DNA from 2 places in the Paenibacillus hunanensis genome. Region 2 is predicted to be linked to the other one. Evidence: riboswitches for the same ligand, from Rfam matches in the RefSeq annotation. Region 2 holds a riboswitch; the other holds the start of a gene.
The links. Region 2 has a riboswitch for cyclic di-AMP ahead of kdpF (K(+)-transporting ATPase subunit F). Riboswitches for the same ligand answer to the same signal wherever they lie in the genome.

Region 1 (4,737 bases), 2.3 Mb from region 2:
GATACAAGCGCAAAGCCTGCTGGAATGCCGTTCACTCGAATGAGAAACGGGAATAGCACGCCGGGATGACGCCACCAGATTTTGAAGACGTCACTTTGCTGCGCAAGTGTAGCACAGCAATCGTCCTCCTCGAATACACCATACCGATTCGGCAGGCGCTCCCAGATCTCAGACAGATCATATAGATAGAAAGGATACATATTGCAAATAATATATTTGTCCGCAGCAGGGCAAAGCTCCACCTGAATGTTTTGCTCCTGTTCCACAACTGCTGGCTCGATATTCGAATCGATGTTCATATAAGTCTCCTGTTTAGCCGAGGACTTAACGCCCTCCATTTTTACCACGTCCGCCTCCACGATTATTCATTTTATTGAACGTAGAGGGGCTGGTATGGTTTTTGCCTGCGTGTGTCTTATTCGTGCTGTTCTTATTGCTTTGGTTGGTGCTATTTTTGCTAGCAACTGATTGGTTATTGCTGCTCTGCTTGCCTGGAATACCTTTGCCCTTAGCTGCTGGCTTGCCCTGCGCGGCTTGGTTACCTCGCTGCTGTGAGGCACCTGTTGCTGTTCTAGCTCCTGCTCCCGTCGATGACTTGCGTAATTGAGCTGCGGTGTATTGCAGTGCCTCCATCGCCTGTTTGACAAACGCACGATTTTCCGGCTCCCATTCATGGGGATCATCCATAAAGGAGTCCTCGATAAACTCCTCCAGCCCGTCTGCCAGCTTGCGCTGATCTGGCGCACTCTTGCCTCGTAGTACCTGTATGGCGGCACGCATCGTGCGACACGACTGCTGCACAAATGTATAGTCATCTCGATCCCACGCCTGCGGATTATCCATATCGTAAAAAGCGATCCATTGCTCTATTAATGAAGCAGCCTGCTTCGCGTCCATCTGTGGCATATTCATTCTCCGTTTCATTACAGCGGTAGCTGCACATGTTAATTGTCCGGTATGCCGCGTTGGATGGGCATCCGGTTCCATGCTACCATTGTAGCGGCTATAATGGGTGGCGTACAGTGGGTTAGCTAGGGTACAAGGTGGTACAGGTTTAAAGCTTTGTTGGGTTGGTGCGTCTTTGGTTCACTTTGCGCTGCATTTGTGCTGGGTGCGTACATCACTTGCGGGAAGGAATAAGGGAACGGACTCAGTGGAGCCGCGGGAATCTACTGGATTAGGAGTAAATGTAGATTCCCGCCCCTCCTCAGAGGTAAGATATTTTGCTACGCAAAAATCACTCTTCATTGAACCCCGTTTTAGAAAATCGCTAACACTGCAAGTCATCCTTTTCCCTTATTTCCTTCCCTCCGTTCCGTGCTGCTCGCAGCATATGTTGTAAAGGGCTAAGACTCTCACTGCAAGGACAGACACAATAGAAATAAGAAAGATTGCTAAAAGTGGATCATTTCGTTTTTTTCACTCTTAGATTCAGTTCTTAAATGTATCAGAGATGAAGCAGGCGCTAACATCCACTTGTACGGGTGGGAGGTAGCAATAAGAACTTTACTTTAAGAACCTTGAATGTAGTGAAGCATCTGATGAGGTTGAAGAATGTTTTACATGCTTTATTTGATGTTAGTTTGTAATTCTATTCCCTCGCTGCATATCCATATTACGCGCATCACGTTGTACCTTCCTTCTTCGCTCATTATCGCGTCAGCTATCGGTCTGGTGAGATGAGCCGAGTTGTTGTAATTGGTGGGAAAGGTAGGTATTTACGCCTTTGGGGCGTTTTAGAGCGAGCTTGTACATGGCTTTGGCGACGGTGGTGGCTTGGATGGGTTTGTATTTGGATAGCCCTCCTCGCAGCAGGGGCGATACTACGCTGGAAATAGCGGCAGCCGTGCGTTCGCCGAGTCGGAATTCTTTGCGTTCTCCTAGTAGCAGGGAGGGCTGGACGATGGATAGGGATGGGTAGCCGAGTGTAGATAGTTGCTGCTCTAGCTCGCCTTTGATACGGGAATAGAAGATGCGTGAGTTAGCATCTGCTCCCATGGCGCTGATGAGCAGGAAGTGTTCGGCTCCCCTTGCCCGGGCTAGCTCAGCCAGTCGGAGCGGGTAGGTGACATCGATCTGGTACATGCGCTCCTGGCTGCCTGCTTGTTTGATCGTAGTGCCGAGGCAGCAATATACATCGGTGGCTTGCCATGTATCCGCATGCTGGTCTAAATGATCGTAATCGGTCACGATCTGCTCAACCTGTATATACGACTGCCAGTCTGGTACGATTTGGCGTACAAGCACTTTGATACGGTCATAGGTTGGTTCATGGACGAGGATATCGACCAGCGAGCGCCCGACCAGACCTGTAGCGCCTGCGACGAGTGCTATGCGTTCTGTCAGTTTACTTCCCCTCCATTCTGTCTGCTAGTATCCATTATGCTGTGTGTTGTGGCTCGATCGGATCGCTCGCTTGCTATGTTTTACTCGTATCGCGCTTCCCTTAGAGTGCTTCCTGTAAAACGATTGGAAGAAGCGTTTCGTTTGTACCTCTATTCTTTATCCCTATACCTATCTATCAGGTGATCTCTCGATCATATTCCATCCCTATATCTCGATTCCTGTATAGCGTCTTCCTTCATATATTTCCTTCATATCATTCGTATGTGTAATTGCAGTTCTGTTATTTATACATGTGTATACCCGAATGCGCAGATGCTGCGTCATTCGGGTGTCAGGCTATGATGCTGCTCAGAGCAAAAAGGCGACACTGCCGCCATTCGTGTGCACAATATGATCGGCACCCAGTCCTCTGTAGATCATGCGTGAATTACTGCTTTCGGTAATAACGTAGATCGGCTCGCTTGTCCATGTACGGCACATTTGGATATACCGACAGCAGAGCGGCAGGCTGCGTTCAAATAGATACACTTTACCGACAGCTAGCTGTGGAATGGTCCATTCGTCCTGGCGCTGTGTATCGAGCAACAGCACATGAGCCACACCCATTCGTTCTAGTTTTACCTTTTCTGCATAGCTATTTACGATCGCGGCAAAGGCAATTCCTTTGACCTTGAGCAGCTGCATAAACTGCTCCCCTGCACGCGTCGCTGGAGATACCAGCACATACTCCTTAGGCAACTCCGATTCCTGCTCCAACTCCATCTCTTTCTCCTCCAATTGTGTGAAGGCAAACAAAAAAGAAGCTGCACAAGAGGTTTTCTCGCCAGCTTCTCAGGCATTCCGCACGCAGACATAGCTGCGCTTACCGGATGTCATGATCATTGTCGCCTCTCTTATATTCAGCTTACGAGGTTAGCTGACGGATTCGGAAGTAAGAGTCTCCCTACAGATAGCAGTCGATCTTAATGGATCGCTGCGATACCGATTCACCCCTGAACAGTCTGTGATGGCTGTTCGCTGGTTCCCCCGCTCCCCGGCTACAGAGCGTCTTCTCTGCGGCTCGGACATTAAGCTGGTTACGGCGCCAATATAGATGTCGTACACCGTAATTTATGAACTTGAGACGAATCATACTCCCCTGTTCAGGCAAAGTAAAGACGAGCGGTTTCGCATTTGGTGTCAATTTGATCATTTCACAGGACAAAATGATCGTTTACCTTCTATTTTCGCTTATTTACACATTATTATTCACGTATACTAGCTTTTTGTATAAAGTAAAGCAAAACCGAGCATTATCGAACTAATGGCATGAATAAAGGGAATGAATCCGATTACATGCATAGCAGCTGACTTAAATGACGGTCTATAGACTTTATCTGGCATTTACGTTGCCTGCAAAATGCCCTATGATGGCTGACAACTAAACCTCACATTCAAAGGAGTGTATGTACGTATGTTATCTGCTGTTGCCACCCTGATTCAGCCTACGGTTGATTCGCAGCTCGTTCCGGTTCATGCTCGTGTTCAGCGGATGGAGCTATTTGTATATGATCAGGCGAAGCTCGCATTGCCAGAATCTTGTCGTCCGCTACATTGTGGCTTGCTGCGCCTATCCGGTGGCGGAGCTACAGGCTGGGCAGAGTTTGAGTTTTCGGATGGATCGGCGCATCTGGATCTAATCAAGTGGGGGCAAGTGTTCCGTCGTCTCAAGCACGTGGAAGCAGCAGAAGCCAGAATCCTTATTCACCAATACGAATCCCTATGGGGCTTCACACGCACCCATCTGGCAGCAGAAGCACTCACCGCATGGCACAAAGCGCTGTCGGAAGGTGTCTCAGGGGCAGAATCAGGTATAGAGGCTTCATCTTATATGACAGGATGGACAGGATTACCGACTGAACGGGAATTTCTCAGCTATTATTGTCAGTCTTATTATTCTTTTTGAGCCATGCTGGTTAAGTGTCTATAAAGGGCGACTGGCAGCAAGCAAATAGATATTTATATCATTGTGGGCATCAGCTATCTGTATATTAACGCATGTTCAAAGTCTGTACTGGCATCTTGTATTTTTTCTATGGCGATGTTGCTGCGCGTTGCCTGCCCGGCCTATTGTACATGCAGGAGAGCTACTATGAAGCAGTAACTATGGAGTGAGCTCAGACAAGCGAGACATGAGTCAATGATGGTGCCGGAGAAGCCTCTATCAAGGATTAAAGGAGCGTTGTTATTGCAATGAGCGGAGAGAAAATTATGGTTGGTGTTCATTACAGTCTGAATGGGGAGCGCTTGATTCGGCGTGGTATTCGCCTGGCGCAATTGCTGAATGCGCCGCTGATCGTACTCAGCGTACTGAGCGAGCCCGTCAGTGAGCTGGATATGAATATGCAGCAG
Region 2 (4,737 bases):
CATCGAGAAGAAACGAGCAAGCATCATCACAATACCAGTCGATAAATTCCAAAATACAGTATTATCGCCTAACCCCTCAAACCCTGATCCGTTGTTAGCCGCAGACGATGTAAATTCATACAGAGCTTGCGTCAGACCATGGTAGCCTGGATTCGATATCGTATTTGGAAATACCATCAGTGCGATGGTCGTTGGTGCAAGGATTAGCAGCGGCTGAATAAGCAGTGTGACTGCGATCAGCTTCATCTCTTTCCCCTCTACCTTACGACCGAGGAATTCAGGAGTACGACCAACCATCAAGCCCGAAAGGAACACAGAGATGATCGCATACATCAGTACGTTCATCATACCGACACCCGAACCGCCGAATACGGTATTCAGCATCATATTACTCAAGGCGATCATACCGCCAATTGGTGTTAATGTATCGTGCATCGTATTGACTGCACCTGTCTCCGACGCGGTAGTTACCACCGAGTATAATGAAGATTCCTCAATACCGAATCGAACCTCTTTCCCTTCCATAGAGCCTGCACTTTGCTGTAATCCGAGTTGATTGATAAGTGGGTTGCCTTGATGCTCTGCATATAATGAAGAGCTGAGCATGATCAGGAACATAATTGCCATCGATACAAACAGGATTCGTCCTTGCTTCGGATTACCGACAATGCGTCCGTACGTAAATGGAAGCGAGATCGGCACGAGTAGCATCAGAAGCATTTGCAGCAGATTACTGATCGCATCTGGATTCTCAAAAGGATGGGCAGAGTTGGCACCGAAAAAGCCACCACCATTGTTCCCCATTTCCTTAATTGCAAGGAAGCTCCCAATTGGGCCCATGCCGATCTGTTGCTGTGTTCCCTCCAGCGTAGTTGCTGTGACGGACGTGTGCAGCGTCTGCGGTACACCCTGACTAATAAAGATCAATGCAGCGACCACGCATAGTGGCAGCAAAATACGTGTAATCGCACGTACCAGATCGACGAAAAAGTTCCCCATCGGCTTACCAGCCAGACCACGCATAAACGCGATCGAAGCGGCAATACCTGTCGCTGGTGAGACAAACATCAAGAAAATAATAGCCGACATTTGCGAGAAAAGGGACAAGCCACTTTCACCGCTATAATGCTGTAGATTCGTATTCGTTAAAAAGCTAATCGCTGTATTAAAGGCAAGATCCGGGCTCATCGCCGCAATACCTGCTGGATTCAGTGGCAGCTTATCCTGCAAACGGAAAATAATATACACGATCAATAGTATAACGGTATTGCTAACAAGTAACGCGACCAGATACTGCTTCCATGTCTGGTTATTTTGCCGGATACCACCCAGCTTATAAATGATCTTTTCCAGTGGACCAAAGAAGCGATCCAGCTTCCCCGGTGTATAATCAAATGCACGGGAAATGTAAGCTCCCATTGGACGCGCTAATAACAGCGCAATTAGTAAGGTTAATGCAACTCCGATATATGCGAACATACTCACTCACTCTCTCCTGCCTGTTTAAAATTTTTCCGGATAGATCAGGGCGTAACACAAGTACACCAGCAAGCCTGCAATAATGAGCCATAATAGCCAGATCATTGTTCTTCTCCTCGCTCTCCGATCACTCTGGATGACCAGATCCCCAGTCCACCAAGCCCGAATGCCATGAGTAAAATGAGCACAATCATTAAAATGTCCAACATGGTTTCTTTCCCCTTCAGCATCAACATGCGTGAGATTAAATTTGATTTTCATTGCAATTTGACTTCACATCAAACGATTTTGAGTCGAAAAACACGAAATTAGGCGCAAAAAAAGAAGCCTCGGTAAAAATCGAACTTTTCACCGGGCTTCTTCCGTGCGTAACCGGACTGACACATAATGATGTGCAGACCAGGATGACGTAAGCCGGATATAAGTTCTTCCTGAATCGCTGACGAGGTTAGCTGTCGGGTTCGGGCTGGAAGATTGCCCGTTCCGGCATTGCCGGAATTCACCCCGTGTCAGTTGCCCTGCTGGAAGCATGGTCTGACGAATGGTTCCCCCGCTCTCCTGTAGCTATCTCGCAAGCACGAGTCGACAGGAGATTAAGCGTGTATCATGTAAAAGAGCTACGATCGATGATCATAATGATCGTATTGAGGTTCAAATTGTCCACAATCCTCTACGCTGTTTGAATGAGCGAATAGATCACTCTTTTCAACACAGGTAGTTCAGCACAACCACCAGTCTAGTGCGTCTGGCTTCAGAAGCTAATGAGCGTTAGCAAGGCATAAGAAAACACAGAGCGTCTATACCCTGTGTCATGATGGCACAAGTTCCACACTCCTCTCCCGACTTGCGCTTACGAGGTTAGCTGTCGGATTCGGGCGGTGAGAGTCGCCCTACCATCAGCGCCGGCCCCATGGTTACCGGCGCTGACGGATTCACCCCATGCAGATGATCAACGGCTCTCACACCTTTGACATGCTGCGAATTGGTTCCCCCGTTTTCCGGTAATGACCGGAAACTCAGCAATAAGAACAAGAAACTTCTGAAATTCAGTTGTTTGATCTGGACAAATGCCGATTCGCATCTGTACGCTTCCTGCTGCACCGATCGTCTGGACAGTCTGGCGTAGCACGATTGTGCTTTCCTGCTGCTGTGCGCTTCGGCGAGCATGAGAGAAGTCGTTGCGATCGCGAATCTCTAAATCCTGAAATGTATATTACTCCTGTAATTCAGAAGTGTAAAGCAGATCAAAAAGGCAAAAAAAGCCGTGGATTCCCACAGCTTTCTTTTTTGAAAATGCAGTAAAAGGATACCTTCCGCAAGCTCCTTTTTTCTCCTCATAACGCTCATTATCTCCAATTTTACATTATATTTCAGTGTTTTCAGTTTACTTTTCATCTCATTTCGCAAAATGATATGTCATTATTCACACTTGCAAAAATAAGTATATATCGACTGCTCAGGATGCCATTGGTCTACTATAAAATGGTTATGGTATACCTGTTACTAGTGATAAAGCTTCGCCTGAAGTAATCGAAAAATGACGCTTTTACGCCAAAATTAAAACAAAGCTATTCCAATGAGTGGTACATCGCTATTGTTTGACCATCCAGCGGAAAGAAGCCTTCAGATAATTCATATAGCCGAATTGCCCAGAAATGATGCTCTTCCTGCATCGCCTGCGCATCAATCTCCATATAATAATGAGTCAGCGTATCTAGCAATGAATCCAGGTCTAGAACGCGATCTGTACAGACTGCTTGCTTGTCGATCAGCTGTTGGAGCACTACACTCGTAAAAGCATGATAAAAGCTAATAAAATGATGCCATGTATCATTGCAATAGGCTATACGATACGAATCCTCCTCCTGGTACAAATAGCCGATCCATTGCCTCTCCCATGACAGGACAAAGTAACCGCCCAGATCCTGCCCGAAGACGATCCATTCCTTATTTTCATAGAGAAACCGATAAAACTCTGGATAAAACTGGACGGCATAATGCTCGTAGGGCATTAACAGCGCTGTCTGCTGTCGCATATGTATCAGCGTAGAATGGGCAGTAAGCTCTTCCTCACGTAGCAGACTAAAATGTTGCTCGATCTCATGAATCAGTGGCTTCATATAAGATTCACCTCAAGTGGATGGGAATATCGTTCACTTCAATCTACTCTGTATTGTATAACCATACAGGCGACATCTATAAAAGCCCGTCGATACAAATATCGAACGGGCTGATTCATTATGCATTATAATTGCCGCCGTACTGGATCGAGAAGCTAACGGGCTGCTTGAATGCCTCCTGTAGCAGCTGCACATCGGCTTCATTTCCTGTAAATGAGGATAAGGTCGTGCATTGCGCGATCGCCTCTGGATTCGCAATTACATTATCGCCTACGAGCTTTAGCTTTTGCAGAACGGGTAATTCGCTCAGCCCAGCAATATCGTTTACCTCAGCATTAGCCAGTGTTAAGCTTTTCAAATTCGTAAATGGACGAATATAGCGCGTATCCTGCCATTTCACCCCCGTAACGGTCAGAGACACGAGTGACAGATCAGCAAGCGCTGCCCATTGTGACTCGCCCCATTGACCTGCACCCAGTACGGTCAATTGCTTGAGCTGCTTCATCTCTGCAATTGTGGCTGCCTGCACTGCATCGGGCGATGAAATAGTCAGGCATTCCAGTGTCGGAATCCGTAGCAGCGGTGTATAATCCTTTGCTGGAATACGTTCACACTCTAGCTCAACTAAACGCTTTAAATTCGCCAGCGGCTCCAGTGAAGTGACATCCGTATCGCTAATATTCAACTGGCGTAAATAAGGCAATTGTGCCAGTGGATTCAGATCGTGAATCGGATTGTGCATTAGATACAGCTTCTTCAATTCACGACAATGTACTAATGGTGCAAGATCATCAATTCGATTACGAGACAGGCTTAATTCGCGCACATGTGTACATGCAGCTAGCGGACGAATATCGCGAATCTGCTGATTAGGCAAATAAATCTGATATAAGCTCGTAAACTGCTCAGCAGAGCCATACTTCTGCTTGATCTGCTCCTGCCATTCCGGTGGCAAGTTCACTTCCCATGCAGACAGTTCCTCCGCAGATGGTTGCTTTTTGATCGTATCCCATTCTGCACCAAAGGCATACTGCTGTGCATCACGCAGCAGGCGTGCTTGGTCGCTGCGACCATACACCCAGAAGCTGCTTCCCTCCTCCTGTACAACGGTATAATTGCCACTGGTGACCGTATGATG

Region 1: it holds a riboswitch for cyclic di-AMP, as region 2 does, so the genes downstream of both, SK066_RS22140 (hypothetical protein) here and kdpF (K(+)-transporting ATPase subunit F) in region 2, are expected to answer to the same signal.

What each region holds. Positions count from the first base shown of each region.
Region 1 covers NZ_CP139194.1:5,440,783-5,445,519, forward strand. Annotated here, with positions in the region: gene SK066_RS22125 (GNAT family N-acetyltransferase) at 1-299, opposite strand, end outside; gene SK066_RS22130 (hypothetical protein) at 325-906, opposite strand; gene SK066_RS22135 (oxidoreductase) at 1,660-2,346, opposite strand; gene SK066_RS22140 (hypothetical protein) at 2,695-3,108, opposite strand; cyclic di-AMP (ydaO/yuaA leader) riboswitch at 3,232-3,403, opposite strand; gene SK066_RS22145 (hypothetical protein) at 3,800-4,291, shown strand; gene SK066_RS22150 (universal stress protein) at 4,579-4,737, shown strand, end outside.
Region 2 covers NZ_CP139194.1:3,179,752-3,184,488, forward strand. Annotated here, with positions in the region: gene kdpA (potassium-transporting ATPase subunit KdpA) at 1-1,479, opposite strand, end outside; gene kdpF (K(+)-transporting ATPase subunit F) at 1,504-1,584, opposite strand; cyclic di-AMP (ydaO/yuaA leader) riboswitch at 1,902-2,089, opposite strand; cyclic di-AMP (ydaO/yuaA leader) riboswitch at 2,312-2,511, opposite strand; gene SK066_RS12830 (hypothetical protein) at 3,048-3,599, opposite strand; gene SK066_RS12835 (SMI1/KNR4 family protein) at 3,718-4,737, opposite strand, start outside.